Regions from separate parts of the Shewanella sp. SW32 genome, predicted to be linked through region 2. Evidence: predicted binding sites of a transcription regulator. Region 2 holds the regulator's gene; the other holds the start of a gene.

Evidence for each region. The regulator LexA, encoded in region 2, represses DNA repair genes until DNA is damaged. The targets are predictions, from matches to a motif close to TACTGTATNNNNATACAGTA.
Region 1: the regulator LexA is predicted to act here: its motif matches at 5,364-5,383, upstream of dinG (ATP-dependent DNA helicase DinG).

The regions. Positions count from the first base shown of each region.
Region 1 covers NZ_JAKKSJ010000013.1:79,815-87,368, reverse strand. Annotated here, with positions in the region: gene L5M28_RS09770 (late competence development ComFB family protein) at 1-155, opposite strand, end outside; gene L5M28_RS09765 (histone deacetylase) at 189-1,097, opposite strand; gene L5M28_RS09760 (DUF2057 domain-containing protein) at 1,127-1,816, opposite strand; gene L5M28_RS09755 (primosomal replication protein) at 1,826-2,494, opposite strand; gene L5M28_RS09750 (sulfite exporter TauE/SafE family protein) at 2,485-3,258, opposite strand; gene dinG (ATP-dependent DNA helicase DinG) at 3,268-5,340, opposite strand; gene L5M28_RS09740 (DNA polymerase II) at 5,478-7,554, shown strand, end outside.
Region 2 covers NZ_JAKKSJ010000034.1:43,865-51,418, reverse strand. Annotated here, with positions in the region: gene mtr (tryptophan permease) at 1-431, opposite strand, end outside; gene plsB (glycerol-3-phosphate 1-O-acyltransferase PlsB) at 431-2,854, opposite strand; gene lexA (transcriptional repressor LexA) at 3,015-3,635, shown strand; gene L5M28_RS18490 (cell division inhibitor SulA) at 3,632-4,144, shown strand; gene coxB (cytochrome c oxidase subunit II) at 4,548-6,083, shown strand; gene ctaD (cytochrome c oxidase subunit I) at 6,093-7,554, shown strand, end outside.

The sequences.
Region 1 (7,554 bases), on a different contig from region 2:
TCGACGAGGTGGCGTATGTAGCGGACTGGCAGTTGATTTAAGGTCACGCAACATAAGTCGGCGAGATAGTCCTCAGGAAGTTCGTCCATAAGTCCTTCATCTGACAATATTTCCATTAAAAGAACTTCGTAGTAATTACGGATTTCGAGTTGCATTGTTATGCTCCATGACGGTTTTCATTGAGTTTGCTACCACAAATGATTTGCCGCAATAAAAAGTTGGCCGTGTCTTTGGCTTAATTGTAGTGCGTCTCTGCTATAGCCGCCGCCTATCACGGCTGCAATTGGAATATTTTCCGATTTTGCCATTGATAACACAGTTAAATCCCGTCTGAACAGTCCTTCTTGGCTGATATTGAGCAAGCCAAGATCGTCATTTTGATGAATATCGACCCCTGCATCATAAAGAATCAGATCTGGTTGATGGATTCGGATAAGGAGGGCGAGTGTCTGCTCCACGGTTTCGAGATACAGATTGTCATCGCTGCCTTTGGTTAGTTCAATATCATGGTGGGAATACTGCTTACGACTCGGGAAATTCTCTTTGCAGTGAATCGAGCAACTGATGATCCCTTGATGTTGGTGGCTAAGGGTTGCACTGCCGTCACCTTGATGCACATCGCAATCAAAAATCAGTACCTTGTGTACTTGCTGGCTCGCGATGGCATTTCTGGCCGCGAGGATAAGGTCGTTGAAAATACAATAGCCGCTGCCAAAATTGTAATGGGCGTGATGGTAGCCACCCGTGAGATGCAGGGCAATACCCTGATTTATGGCTAATGAAGCTGTGAGTGTGGTGCCTGCTACAGAATGCAAGGTACGCTCAACTAAGGCTTCACTCCACGGGAAACCAATCCGTCTTAGCGCCGCTGTTGGTAAGGTTCCCGCGATAAATTGCTCTACATATTCGCGTTGATGCACTTGTATTACATCTTCTGCATTCATGGCCGTTGGTGCGTGGAATTGTGCAGTCGTGGCAATGTGGTTATCGAGTAAGTACTGCCGTAAATGTGCGTATTTAGTGGTGGGAAATCTGTGATGGGGAGGAAGCGCCAGCTTGGAATAGCTGGCGTGATAAACCAGTGGGATCAGAGTCAATATTGACTAAACCTCGTTATCGCAAGTTGTTATAGCTGTGAAATTGCCCAGCTCATAAATTCTTTACGGTTTTTTTCATCCGCTTGTAGCCACCAGTATTGCAACATTTGTTGTGGGTTGGCTCCTGCTGCTTTAGAGGTGTCTACGGGGGCGGTGAGTGATGTTGCGTTAACGGTCGCCGATGTTGTCACGGGTGCTGGTGCAACGGCTACTACTGCTCCAGCGGCACCGGTTGCTGCTGCCGCAGTACCGGATACGTCAACGGCTTGATTACCACTGAAAAGGCGAGAGACGAAGCTTTCTTCTTCTAAATTGGTATTCACCACTTGGTAATTGACGTTGCCTTTGTCACTACGGGTTAATTTGACTTGTGGGTTTTGCGCGTAAACTTTAGGCTTTTTAACGACTTCACCTTCGGCCGCTTGCAGGTAATATTGATGGTCGCCATCAACATCTAAAGTAACGATGAAAGGTGCTGACTTAACAAAGGTTTGGCTGTCACTAAAATCATCCTCTACCATTTCATGATAACGAATGGCGATTTTGTGAGTGCCGGGGGCCAATTCTAAGCTGCTTTTATGATTGAATACGCTCGACTCGACTTTTTTACCATCAAGAGCAAGGTACTCAAATGACATAGGAATGTTCAGATCTGCAGCGAAGGCTGAGGCAGATCCGAGTAATACTAGCAGGCTGCTAATTGGCAAAAGTGATTTCATTGTTACTCCTTAACGGTTATTACTCTGATACGGGCGTTCGAATATTTGAATGCGATCTTCTATATAACTAATAGCTTGCCTGCATTTCCCTAGACGACGATGCATCAAAAGGATGTCATTTTGCAATTTTATTTTGTCAGCACTATGACAGTTTTCAAGTTTTGATTCCATTTCTTCAATTTTTTGTTCAAATTTTTTCGCCCAATTCAGATGTTTGTTCAATTCTTCGTAGATCTCATGACTATTTTGCATCACGTTATTGGCGATCCAATCGAAACCACTGGCTTGGTGAGACTGATTCTGGCGCTGGGCAAAACGGGCACGGCTACTGGCACGCTGCTGAGTTTTAGACTTAATGTCAATAGAAGTGGTCAGCAAGGCCCGTTTGACTGCGGTAAATCTATCTTGGATCCGCTCACAGCTCAGGGCAATGGTCTGGGGTGCGAGTTTAAGCTTAATTTGTTTTTCGAGCTGCATAATACTGCTACGAATTTGTTCAATACAGGGGCCGAGTTGGGCGCCGTGTTGGACAAACAGCGAGTGATTAAAACGCTCTGTTTCTTGCAGGAGTTTGCGCTGTGGCGGGGCTAGTCGATTATCGTGTTGCAGCACTTCTTGTTCTAAGGCTTTAAGCTGATTCTTCAGCATCACCATTAATTGTTGGGTGTTCACAACCATGCGCTCCATGCCAAATTCGCTGCAATCATTAGCACGATCAAAATAAACAGTGGGCGGATAAAGGGCATGCCAAATTTAATCGCACAGCGGGCACCGATAAATGAGCCTAACATCATGCACAATCCCATCCACAGACCTATTTGCCACTGTACCTGTCCAAGCCAGCCAAAGATAGTCAGTGCGGTCAAGTTGCTGGTAAAAGTCATCGCACGGGCAAGGCCACAACTGTGCAGTAAAGGCAGTTTATACAAAGAGCCAGATGTGACGGTCCAAAATGCGCCAATGCCTGGGCCTGCAAAACCATCATAAGTGCCTAAAGCCAGTCCCTGTAGCCATTGTTGCTTGGCTGGCGGCTTGCTGGTTGGTACTTGGCAGTTAACGTCTGACATCGCATTGGGGCTGACTAAACTGTAAATGGCGATGCCAATGATCAGCAAGGGTAGGACCTTTTCGAGCCATTGAGTATCGACTAAATAGACTAAGAAACTGCCCAATACCGCGCCGATAAAGGTGGCGATAAAAGCCATGTACCAAAACGAGGGTTTAAAGAGGTGCTTGCGATAATAGGTCCAAGCCGCCATAAAAGAGCCAAAGCTTGCGGCTAACTTATTGGTGCCTAATACGGTATGCGGCGCAATGCCTAAGGTTAACAGTGCGGGGATCGACAATAGGCCACCGCCACCCACGACGGCATCAATGAATCCAGCGATAAGACCTATGACTGCCAACAGGGCCCAATGACTGGGCTCGAGTAACAACTCCAAATTTTAATCCTACTCTATAACACGTCTAAAGGGCGGTAAGGCATCCAGTAAGGACTTGCCATAGCGTTTAGTGACTAACCGCCTATCTAAAATGGTCACTCGGCCATAATCTTGCTCTTTACGCAGTAATCTACCACAACTTTGAATAAGCTTACGTGAAGCATCTGGGATCGTCAGTTGTAAGAAGGGATTACCGCCTTTGACTTTGACATATTCTGCATGCGCTTGCTCAACGGGCGAGGTTGGTACGGCAAAGGGCAGTTTAGTGACGATCAAGTTAGTCAGATAATCACCGGGCAAGTCGAGACCTTCAGAAAAACTGCCGGTGCCAAACAAGATGCTTGGTTCGCCTTTATCGCATTTAGCTTTATGATTTTCTAACAATTGTTGCCGTGGCGCATTGCCTTGGATAAGTAGCTCAGTGGTGAGTTTACCTTCAAGTAATTCAACCACTTTTTCCATCTGCCAGTAGGAGGCGAATAGCACTAAGGTTGCCATTTCACCTTCAATAAGGGTGATGATTTGTTCGGCAAGTTCAGCCGTATAGGCATCATCCGTCGGCTCAGTGCGCATTTTGGGTAAATAAAGAGTCGCATTATTGGGGTAATCGAAGGGCGACTGTAAGGCTAAATAACGACTGCCATCGTTGAGTGATAACCCCACCTGATGTACGAAATGGTCGAAGTTATTGAGTGCGCGCAGCGTGGCGCTACATAAGACTACGCCTGCGGCCTTTTGCCACAGCATAGATTCCAGCATAAAACCGACTTCAATCGGCGAGGCGCTAAACAGATAATCCACTTGTTTACCTGTGATGAGTTCGACCCAGCGCGCCATAGGTGCGCCTTTGTGCTTATCTTCCTTGGCCATCATCCTCCACAATTTCTGCAGGTTTTCGAGCCTTTGCAGCATAAATCCGGTTTCGGCTAATAGTGCTTCGGATTGATGTTTAGGAATGTCGCCATCTTTAATCGCCTCTGCCAGCAGTGACAGCATTTTATTAAACTGCTTGAGGGCAAGATTAGAGGTCACTGCAAGGTTTTCAGCCAGAATGAGTAATGAGTCCGGCAGTTTGCCGTGCTCAAAACGCAGACGGTTTTCAGGATTAGCAAAGTGTTTGGTCTGAGTATCGCAATAGTGGGCCACTTGATTGAGCTGGGCGATAAGATCGCCTAAGTGATCCTGCATCGCCTGCGCGGGGGCAATGATATTGTTGCTTTTTATTTGGTTTTGTAACTTAGCGCAGGTTTTACCAATTTTTTCGAGCCAGTCGCAGGCGCCCCTCAGCGTGGCCTGCGCACTGGAGAAATCCCGCGCCACAATGGGTAAGTGATGTGCCTCATCGATAACATAAAACACGTCTTCGGGATTGGGCAAAATCACGCCGCCACCTAGCTCTAAATCGGCGAATAACAAGCTGTGGTTGGCGATGAGTACGTCCCAAGTATCGACATCTTCGCGGGCTTTATGGAACGGGCAATTTCTGTGGCTGGCGACTTGGCGATGACAGCTGTGTTTGTCGCAGGCGATTTGTTGCCACAGGTGATCGGGCAGCGGCACGGCTAAGGTGTCGATTTCGCCGTTCCAGCGACCTTCGTTATAGTCTTTTAACAGGCCGTGCATCATAGCCACTTGGCTATTGTCTGGTTTAGTTTGCCACATGGCCATTTGTGTACTGTTGTCGTCACCGATGAGCATCGCCAGTTTCGATAGACACACATAACGTTGTCGACCTTTAACTAAGCCAAAGCGGAAATTTAAGCCGGATTGCTCAAGGAAGAAGGGCAAGTCTTTATGCAGTAATTGCTCCTGCAAAGCGACGGTTGCGGTAGCGATGCAGACCTTTTTCTTGCTTGCTAATGCCAGTGGAATGGTACCGAGGATATAAGACAATGATTTACCGATCCCAGTGCCTGCTTCGACCACAATTATGCGCCTATCTTTATCATAGTCGCCGGCGAGGGTCTTAGAGATTTCCGCCACCATATAGTTTTGTTCGCGGCGCGGCCTAAAATTAGGCAAGGCGGTAGCAATATCCTTATAGATGGCGCGGATCTGGGTTTTTACATTGTCAGGTAACATGCGTCACTACTTTATCGAATTAATGCTGTACATAATAACAGTGATTGCATAGCCTAAGAAACTTTTCTGCCATTTGGCGGCATTTAAATTGAGAAACCATCTAAATTGACTAGCTATGCGATTTGGGAACCCATGCGATGAAGTCAGAGGCTACCGCGGCCGTTAGTGTACAAGGTCGAGTCTTAACACGCCATGCGATTCATCGTCATGGGAGTTTAGTGTTGCAGTATTATCTGGCTACCGCCCAAGGCCCTGTGCTGGTGGAAGTGCAAGGCACTGAACACATTTGTTTTTGTCATCAAACTGATGTCACGGCTTTGCAGTTGCAAACTCCGGGTCAAGCATTGCGGTTTGTACCGTTAGCGCTCAAAAGCTTTAAAGGCGGCGCAGTCAGTGGTGTTTATGCTAAATCGAGCAACAGCTTACGTACCTTACAGCGCATCGCTAAAGATGCCGACATCCCCTTATTTGAAGCCGACATTCGCCCTGAACAGCGTTATTTAATCGAGCGGTTTGTGGCACTGGATGTGGCGTTTTTAGGGCATTTCTCTGCGCCGAGTAACATACACGCGCCGACTAGCGACAGTTTTGAGGCTAATTCGCTGCCTGTGTTTATCGCCGAGCGTGCTAAGAGTATTGCCCCTTTAACGGCTGTACATTTGCGCTGTATCTCACTGGATTTTGAATGTAGCTTTGAGGGTTTACTCTATTCGGTTGCACTATATGGTCAAGATAGTGGCCGAGACGGTGAGCAAGATAGCCTCAAGCAGACTTATGAAAAAGTGATTATGGTGGGTGAGGCTGAATCAAACTCTCCCGAATATATTGAATGGGTGGCCGATGAAGCTGCACTCATTCATCGATTAATCGCATGGTTCCATGAGTTTGATCCTGACTTTGTCATAGGTTGGTCAGTGGTGAGTTTTGACCTCGCGCTATTGTCACGCCGTGCATTATTACACCGTATTCCGCTCACCATTGGCCGCGGAGGGGCAAAGCTTGAGTGGAAAGTCGATAATAAATTTCGGCCAGAAACCTTAGTTTTACCGGGCCGTGTGGTACTCGATGGTATCGATTGGCTCAAAGCCGCTTTCTATCATTTTGAGCGGTTCTCGTTAGAATTTGTGTCACGGAAATTATTGGGTGAAGGCAAGGCCATTCATAACGTGGATAATCGCGTTGAAGAAATTGATCAGCTGTTTAAGACCGATAAACAAGCCTTAGCGCATTACAATCTTACCGATAGCCGCCTAGTGTGGGGTATTTTTACTCACACTCAATTATGGGAGTTCGCCCTCGCGCGAGCTGAACTAACAGGTTTAGAGTTGGGGCGGGTTGGGGCTTCGGTGGCGGCATTTAATCATTTGTATTTACCGCATCTACATCGAGCAGGTTACGTCGCTCCCGATGCTCCTGCGAGTGATGGGATCGAAAGCCCCGGTGGCTATGTGATGGATTCTGTACCGGGACTTTATAAGCATATTTTAGTGTTCGATTTTAAAAGTCTATATCCCTCCATTATTCGTACTTTTTTGATTGACCCTAAGGGATTAATTGAAGGTTTGCAATTGCCCGAGTCTGACTGTGTTACGGGGTTTCTCGGTGGGCGTTTTAGTCGGCAACAGCCCATTTTACCTAAGCTTATCCAAACATTATCTGAGCAGCGCGAAAAGGCCAAAAGTGAGCACAATGCGCCTTTATCCCAAGCGATAAAAATTATCATGAACTCGTTGTATGGGGTTTTAGGTTCTCAAGGTTGTGTTTTCCACGATGCAAAGTTAGCAAGTTCGATCACTATGCGTGGTCATCAAATCATGAAACAAACCCGCGCATGGATAGAAGAGATGGGCTATCAAGTGATTTACGGCGATACTGATTCGACCTTTGTCTGGCTTGGCAGCGAGCCTGATCTCTCAGACATTAACGCCTTAGGTAACACTCTGGCGCGGGAAATTAATGCTAAGTGGCAAGCTAAGATCGCTGAAGATCATCAAGTTGAGAGTTTTCTCGAGTTACAGTTTGAACGCCACTATGAGCAGTTTTTTATGCCGACGTTAAGGGGGTCGTTAGAAGGCAGTAAAAAACGTTATGTTGGCGCGTGGCGCAATGCGAGCGATGAACTTGAGCTTACTTTTAAAGGTATGGAGCAAGTGCGCAGTGATTGGAGCCCTTTAGCGCGCAAAGTTCAAGAGTCACTCTATGAACGGATGTTTA
Region 2 (7,554 bases):
CTCGCCAATACTATGGCAAACACCAGCCCAGCCACACTTTGCGGTAACTCAATTCCCATGCCCTGCAAGCTGTGATTCACAATCGAACCACCGCCGCTGATATAGGCATAGGTCAAAATATACAACACGAAAGCGATAGAAACGCCGTTCACTATCCGCCAAAACTGCCCAAGAGTTTGCTTGCTTAAGGTATCGAAGCTAGCACCGGGTTCGAAATGTAAATTGGTTTCGAGCAACAATAAACCCGACATCAACATGCAAAACCAAATACCCAATAACATTAAAATCGAATAGCCAAACCACATACCTGCACCGACTACGGGCAGAGAAAACATCCCAGCACCTACGGTCGTGCCAGCAATAATCATGGCACCACCAAGCAAGGACTTACCTGCGGGCTTATGCTTAGCCGCATTCATATGATTTGCCATTAAACTGTGTGCTCCGCGGTGACACTTGCCACTATCGTTTGTCTCACTGACGGACGTAATAAGCTATTGGCCTGATCTCGTATGCGATTGATATTGGACTTATCTTCACTATCCGCCAGATATCCCAATTCTTTGAGCTTCACGCTCAAAGTACCGTAGAGTTTTTTATCGTAGAACTCAGGCGCGGTAATGCCATGTAAAGCCCCTAAACGCTGGGCAAGTAAATGGCTCTCAGACTCAAGTTCTGAGCGCTCCATCTTAGGTCTGTTCGCTAACAGATTGAAAATAATAGCGTAGCGTTGCAGAGTCTCGCTCACTGAACTGGCTAACAATAATAATTGGCTTGAGTGCTCAGGCACGACAGCTAAAGTATCTGTCTCAACCACTAAACCTTGCCCAATCAGGAAATCCAACACTTGCTCAACATAGGCTGGTAAGTCTTTAATTCCCATGAAGAGTTCGGCTTTCAGCAGTGGATAAAAATCGGCAACGATTGAAACGACTTGCTGGCGCGGGATCTGTTCATTGTGGGTTAAACAACTCGCAATTAATGACGGCACGATAAATAAGTGAATGATATTGTTACGATAGTAAGTCATAGACACAGCCTGACTCGCTTCAATAGACACTATTTCCCCTAAAGGATCGGCACTAACAACAAACTTGTTCAGCTCTAAACCTTGCTGCACTAAATGCTTACCATCACCTTCGGCAACAGATGTATAAGAAGTGTAAGGCACTTTTTTGAGTAGGGTCAGATACAAATCAAGCTGACGCTCCAGCAGACTACGTTCTAAGGCGTTTTGATCTGTCGCCAGCAAAACTAAGCTGGTCAAAGTCACCGAACTCGCGGCTGCGGCATCATTGATACGCGTCATCACCCGATTAGCCAGCACGTTTACCGCTGGCGTTAACCAACTTGGTTTCTGCTCGGGATCATCGGCCAACTCAGCACGCCAGTTTGGCGCACGCTCATTTAAGAAATTTTGCAGGGTAATAGGCTCGCCAAAATTCACATAACCTTGGCCAAAATTACCTAATTTGCGAATGGCACCGAACACCTGCCACACAGATTCTTTTTTCTTTTTCTTACCGCTTAACTCTTTATGGTAAGTCGCCACTTCCATCACATGGTCATAGCCTAAATACACAGGCACAAGTGTGACAGGACGTTCAATACCGCGCAGTACGCTGTTCATCGTCATGGCGATCATGCCAGTTTTCGGCGCCAACAGACGGCCAGTACGTGAACGGCCACCTTCGGAGAAGTATTCCACTGAATAACCTTTAGCAAACAGCTGATCTAAATACTCACGAAATACTGCGGTGTACAGCTTGTTACCATTAAAACTACGGCGGATGAAGAAGGCACCACCGCGACGGAACATAGGTCCCGCGGGCCAGAAATTGAGGTTAATGCCGGCAGCAATGTGCGGCGGAACCATGCCTTGATAATACAAAATATACGATAACAGCAGGTAATCCATGTGGCTGCGATGGCAAGGCACATAAACAATCTCGTGGCCATCATGGTGCAACTGCCGAACTTGCTCGGCGCCTTTAATGTTGATCCCGCTGTAAAGCTTGTTCCACAGCCAAGTTAAGAAACGCTCAGCAATACGCACTAAACTATCTGAGTAATCGGCAGCAATTTCATCGAGATACTCAATGGCCGTCTCGCGCGCTTGGGTCTCAGAAATCTTTTTGTTGGCCGCTTCTTCTTGAATCGCTTTACGCAACGACTCAGATTTGAGCAGCGAATGAAATAATGCTTGGCGGTTTGGCAGCACAGGCCCTGTCATTACCTTACGTTGACGACGGAAATGCACGCGTGCAACCCGTGCTAACTTATGGGCAATCCCCATGTCGGTACCATGTTCGTCTGCCATGTAACGCAGGGATACGGCATTCGAAAACTGCACGAAGTTATGTCGACCTAAGAACAAAATCATCAAGCACTTGCGCAGCCAAGTCGGGTTTTCCCGCTCAAATACGGCCGCCTTCATAGTGTCGTCTTCTTTCCCTGGCGTGCGACCCCAATACAAACTCACGGGCACCAGTTGAATATCCAATTCAGGACGTTCCTTATGCACGGCTAACAAACGCATAAAGCATTCGAGGAAAGGCTCATTACCAGCACGCTCGCCAAACAGTGGCTTACGTCCTTGAAGACAGACAACCCGAGGCGCAGTCACACCATTAGCCACTAGAGGCTCATAAGGGCTTGGTAAACCTAACTTAGCCGTTATTTCGCTCAAAGCAGCTATGTCACTGAGGGATTCTGTTTTCATCACATAAACAAGGGGTCTGGAAGCATCCAGATTCAGATCGGCAAAGGGATCCTGAGGCACCACAATAGTGTGCACTAAGTGTTTTTGGATCCAACGTAATGATTTCAACCAAAGAGAGTCGTGTTTAGGCATTATTCTTATGCAATTAAGTGCGTTTACTAGCCCGATAGAATACCAGACTATGGGCAATATTCGCTAATTCTCTCCAACATAGCTAAAAAGTGGTTAATACTTGCGCTGCAAATAATACTGTATATACTAACAGTAACTGTATAGAAAAACAGGAAACACCATGAGACCTTTGACGCCACGCCAAGCTGAAATTTTAGAGCTAATTAAACGAAATATTGCCGATACTGGCATGCCACCCACTCGGGCAGAAATCGCAACCCGTTTAGGTTTTAAGAGCGCCAATGCGGCTGAAGAACACCTTAAAGCGTTGGCGAAAAAGGGCTGCATTGAGATCATGCCAGGCACATCTCGGGGCATTCGTCTGCCTGCGGAAATCGAAGATTTGACTGAAACAGGTTTACCGCTCATCGGCCAAGTGGCCGCGGGTGAACCTATCCTCGCCCAAGAACATGTTGAACAGTACTACCAAGTCGACCCAAGCATGTTCCATCCCGCCGCCGATTTTTTACTGCGAGTAAAAGGCGACAGCATGAAAAATATCGGCATTCTCGAAGGTGATTTGCTGGCAGTTCATAAAGTAGAACAAGCTAGAAATGGTCAAGTGGTTGTCGCTAGAGTCGATGACGATGTCACTGTTAAACGTTTCGAAAAAAAAGGTAATGTAGTCTATCTACATGCCGAAAATGAAGATTACTCCCCGATTAAAGTGGATTTAGGCTTCCAAAGTTTAACAATTGAAGGACTCGCCGTCGGTGTGATCCGTAATGGAGATTGGCTATGAATAAACTACTTGGCAATGCCCCCCGCCATCCGGGCTTGTGGCTCGATGAAGTCCGTGATGCCGACTATGACTGGCACCATGCGCCTATCGCCTGTATGCCAACCAAGACTCAAGGTCGCCACGAATTAATTCATCTGAGTGCACAACTCGCTCAGTTAAGCCAACAGGGCCGTTGGTTAGTGCTCATCAACCCTCCAAGTATTGGCTACAAGCAAATGCTCGCCAGCGCAGGTGTGCGTATGGATAGAGTTTTGCTGGTACATGCTAAAGATGAAGTCGAAACCCTGTGGGCGATGGAAAAAGCCCTGACAAGTGGTACGTCCAGTGCAGTCATTACTTGGACTCAATCATTGGATGCGCGGGATAATCGACGCCTACAAATCGTGGCTAAAAGTGCCAGAGCTATGGGCATAGTGCTTGAAGACGTAAACAGTCACTTACATGCAGACGTACGTATTGAGCAAGGCAATCTCTTCGGTCAGCAATCTTTTTTTAGCGCTGTACACTAAATATTCATTTAATTTTTTACCTTGAAAGCCGCCTCACCTATGAATGTGAGGCTTTTTTTTGGCAATTTTTCAGATAATTAGATAAATAAGTGATCTTGATCAATATTTAAACAGCAAGTATGGTTGGTTAAGTTGGTGATGATATATCACCCACCGTGGTCAATGAATCGAGTATTTATCGAACTCGAAGCGCCACTAAAAATAGAGAACAGATTTATTTCAGCAGTATGTGCCAGCGTGGCTAATTACCAGCAGTAACAATACTTGATTAAAAGTAACAGCCGCCAACGCACGTTGAAGTCAAAAAAGCTTTTTTGGGAACTGAAGAGTTTGCATAGAGTTGAGACTTACTGTGTTGCTCTTCTTTGTAGTTGCTATTCGCAATTGGCAGAGGAGAAGTCTTGTGAAGCAATTGTTGTATTGTTTACTCGTGGTGCTTTTCGCACCACCGTTGACCGCCGCGGACATGCGGTTCAACATGACCCCTGGCGTGACCGAGATCAGTGGCAAGGTTTATCACTTGCACATGACCATCTTGTATATCTGCTGCGCAATAGGCCTAGTGGTCTTTGGCGTCATGATTTACGCCATGATCAACCACAGAAAATCCAAAGGCGCTGTCGCGTCCCACTTTCACGAAAGCACTAAAGTTGAAATCGCTTGGACGATTCTGCCATTTATCATTTTGATCTTAATGGCGATTCCAGCGACAAAAACTTTAATCGCAATGGAAGATCCCAGCAACGCCGATCTCACCGTAAAAGTTACGGGGTCCCAATGGAAATGGCATTACAGCTATTTCGATCAAGATATTGATTTTTATAGCATACTGACAACACCCAGAGCACAAATCGAAGGCACCGAAACCAAGGGTGAAAACTATCTATTGGAAGTCGATAAACCGCTCGTTCTACCGATAAACCGCAAAATCCGCTTTCTGATGACTTCAGAGGATGTCATCCATTCTTGGTGGGTACCCGCCTTTGCCATTAAGAAAGATGCCAATCCAGGATTTATCAATGAAGCTTGGACTCGCATCGACAAACCCGGCATTTACCGTGGTCAATGCGCCGAGCTCTGCGGTAAAGACCATGGTTTTATGCCTATCGTAGTACAAGCGTTACCCGAAGCCGAGTTTGAGGCTTGGGTAACAGAGCAGAAACAAGCCGCAGGTGCTGCGGCTGAAGCCGCTCAAGCCGCTTTATCACAAATCCTAAGTAAAGAAGAGTTGATGACTCTAGGCGAACAAGTTTACCTCGGGCACTGCGCAGCCTGCCACCAGCCCAATGGCGAAGGGTTGCAAGGCGTATTTCCGCACCTTAAAGGTAGCCCGATTGCAACAGGACCACTCAGCGCTCACCTTGAAATTGTGCTCAACGGTAAAACGGGTACAGCCATGCAAGCGTTTAGTAAGCAATTGACTGCACAAGAAATCGCGGCAGTGACTACCTACGAGCGTAATGCTTGGGGCAATAATACTGGCGATGCAGTGCAAGCCAAAGACGTCAACGAGTACATGAACGGCAGTTCTGCACAAACATCCGCCGCGGTACCAAGCAGTACAACCCCAACACCCGCACCTGCAACAGACGTCTCAGCTGCAGTCGATCCCGCAAGCCTCCCCACACTCAGCCATGACGCCCTCATGGCCGAAGGTGAAACTGTCTACGCGACCTTCTGTGCTGCCTGCCATCAAGTGACAGGTGCAGGAATACCACCCGCCTTCCCCGCGCTAGTGGGTAGTGCTATCGCCATTGGACCAGTCGCCAATCACATCGATATTGTGATGCACGGCAAAACGGGCACGGCTATGCAGGCATTTGGCAAACAGCTTAGCCCACAGCAACTTGCAGCAGTCATTACCTATGAACGCAATGCTTGGGGTAACAATACCGGCGATACAGTGCAACCTGCTGATATCGCAAGTCATGGACAGTAGGGGATAATGATGAGCACTACGACTCAAGATCAAACCGCAGCCCATGATGACCATCATCATGGTGCGCCAAAGGGCATTATGCGCTGGCTGCTAACCACCAACCATAAAGACATAGGTACTTTGTATTTATGGTTCAGCTTCATTATGTTCTTAACCGGTGGCGCTATGGCCATGGTGATCCGCGCTGAACTCTTTCAACCTGGATTACAATTGGTCGAGCCCAACTTTTTCAACCAAATGACAACTGTTCATGGGTTGATCATGGTATTCGGCGCGGTAATGCCGGCCTTTACAGGGCTAGCTAACTGGCTGATCCCTATGATGATAGGGGCGCCTGATATGGCGCTGCCACGGATGAATAACTGGAGTTTTTGGATACTCCCCTTCGCCTTCACTATCCTTCTCAGTTCGCTATTTATGGAAGGTGGCGGACCTAACTTTGGTTGGACCTTCTACGCGCCACTGTCTACCACTTATAGTCCAGATAGCACGGCGCTCTTTGTATTTTCTATTCACATCATGGGGATAAGTTCGATCATGGGCGCAATCAACGTGATTGTGACCATAGTGAATTTACGCGCGCCAGGCATGACATGGATGAAGTTACCATTATTTGTGTGGACTTGGCTTATCACGGCATTCCTACTGATCGCGGTTATGCCCGTACTCGCGGGCGCAGTGACTATGGTGCTGACCGATAAGTTTTTCGGCACGAGTTTCTTCGATGCGGCTGGCGGCGGCGATCCTGTGATGTTCCAGCATATTTTCTGGTTCTTCGGCCACCCTGAAGTTTACATCATGATCTTGCCGTCCTTTGGCATCATCTCTGCCATAGTGCCCGCCTTCAGTCGTAAACCCTTATTTGGCTATGCATCCATGGTTTATGCTACCGCTAGTATTGCAATTCTGTCGTTCCTCGTGTGGGCGCACCATATGTTCACCACAGGTATGCCAGTGTTTGCCGAGCTGTTTTTCATGTATTGCACTATGTTGATTGCAGTGCCAACTGGGGTGAAAGTGTTTAACTGGGTTGCCACTATGTGGCGCGGCTCACTCAGTTTCGAAACGCCCATGCTGTTTGCTGTAGCCTTTATCATACTCTTCACTATTGGCGGTTTTTCGGGATTAATGCTCGCCATTACACCCGCCGACTTCCAGTACCACGATACTTATTTTGTTGTGGCACATTTCCATTATGTGCTCGTGACTGGTGCGATTTTCTCCATCATGGCTGCGGCCTATTACTGGCTACCTAAGTGGACGGGACACATGTACAACGAACGACTGGGACAATGGCATTTCTGGTGCTCGGTGATTTCAGTCAATGTGCTATTTTTCCCGATGCATTTCCTTGGGCTGGCAGGAATGCCAAGGCGTATTCCTGACTACTCGATTCAATTTGCCGATGTTAATCAAATCGTCTCGATTGGTGGGTTCGCCTTCGGCTTATCGCAATTGATTTTCTTAGTAT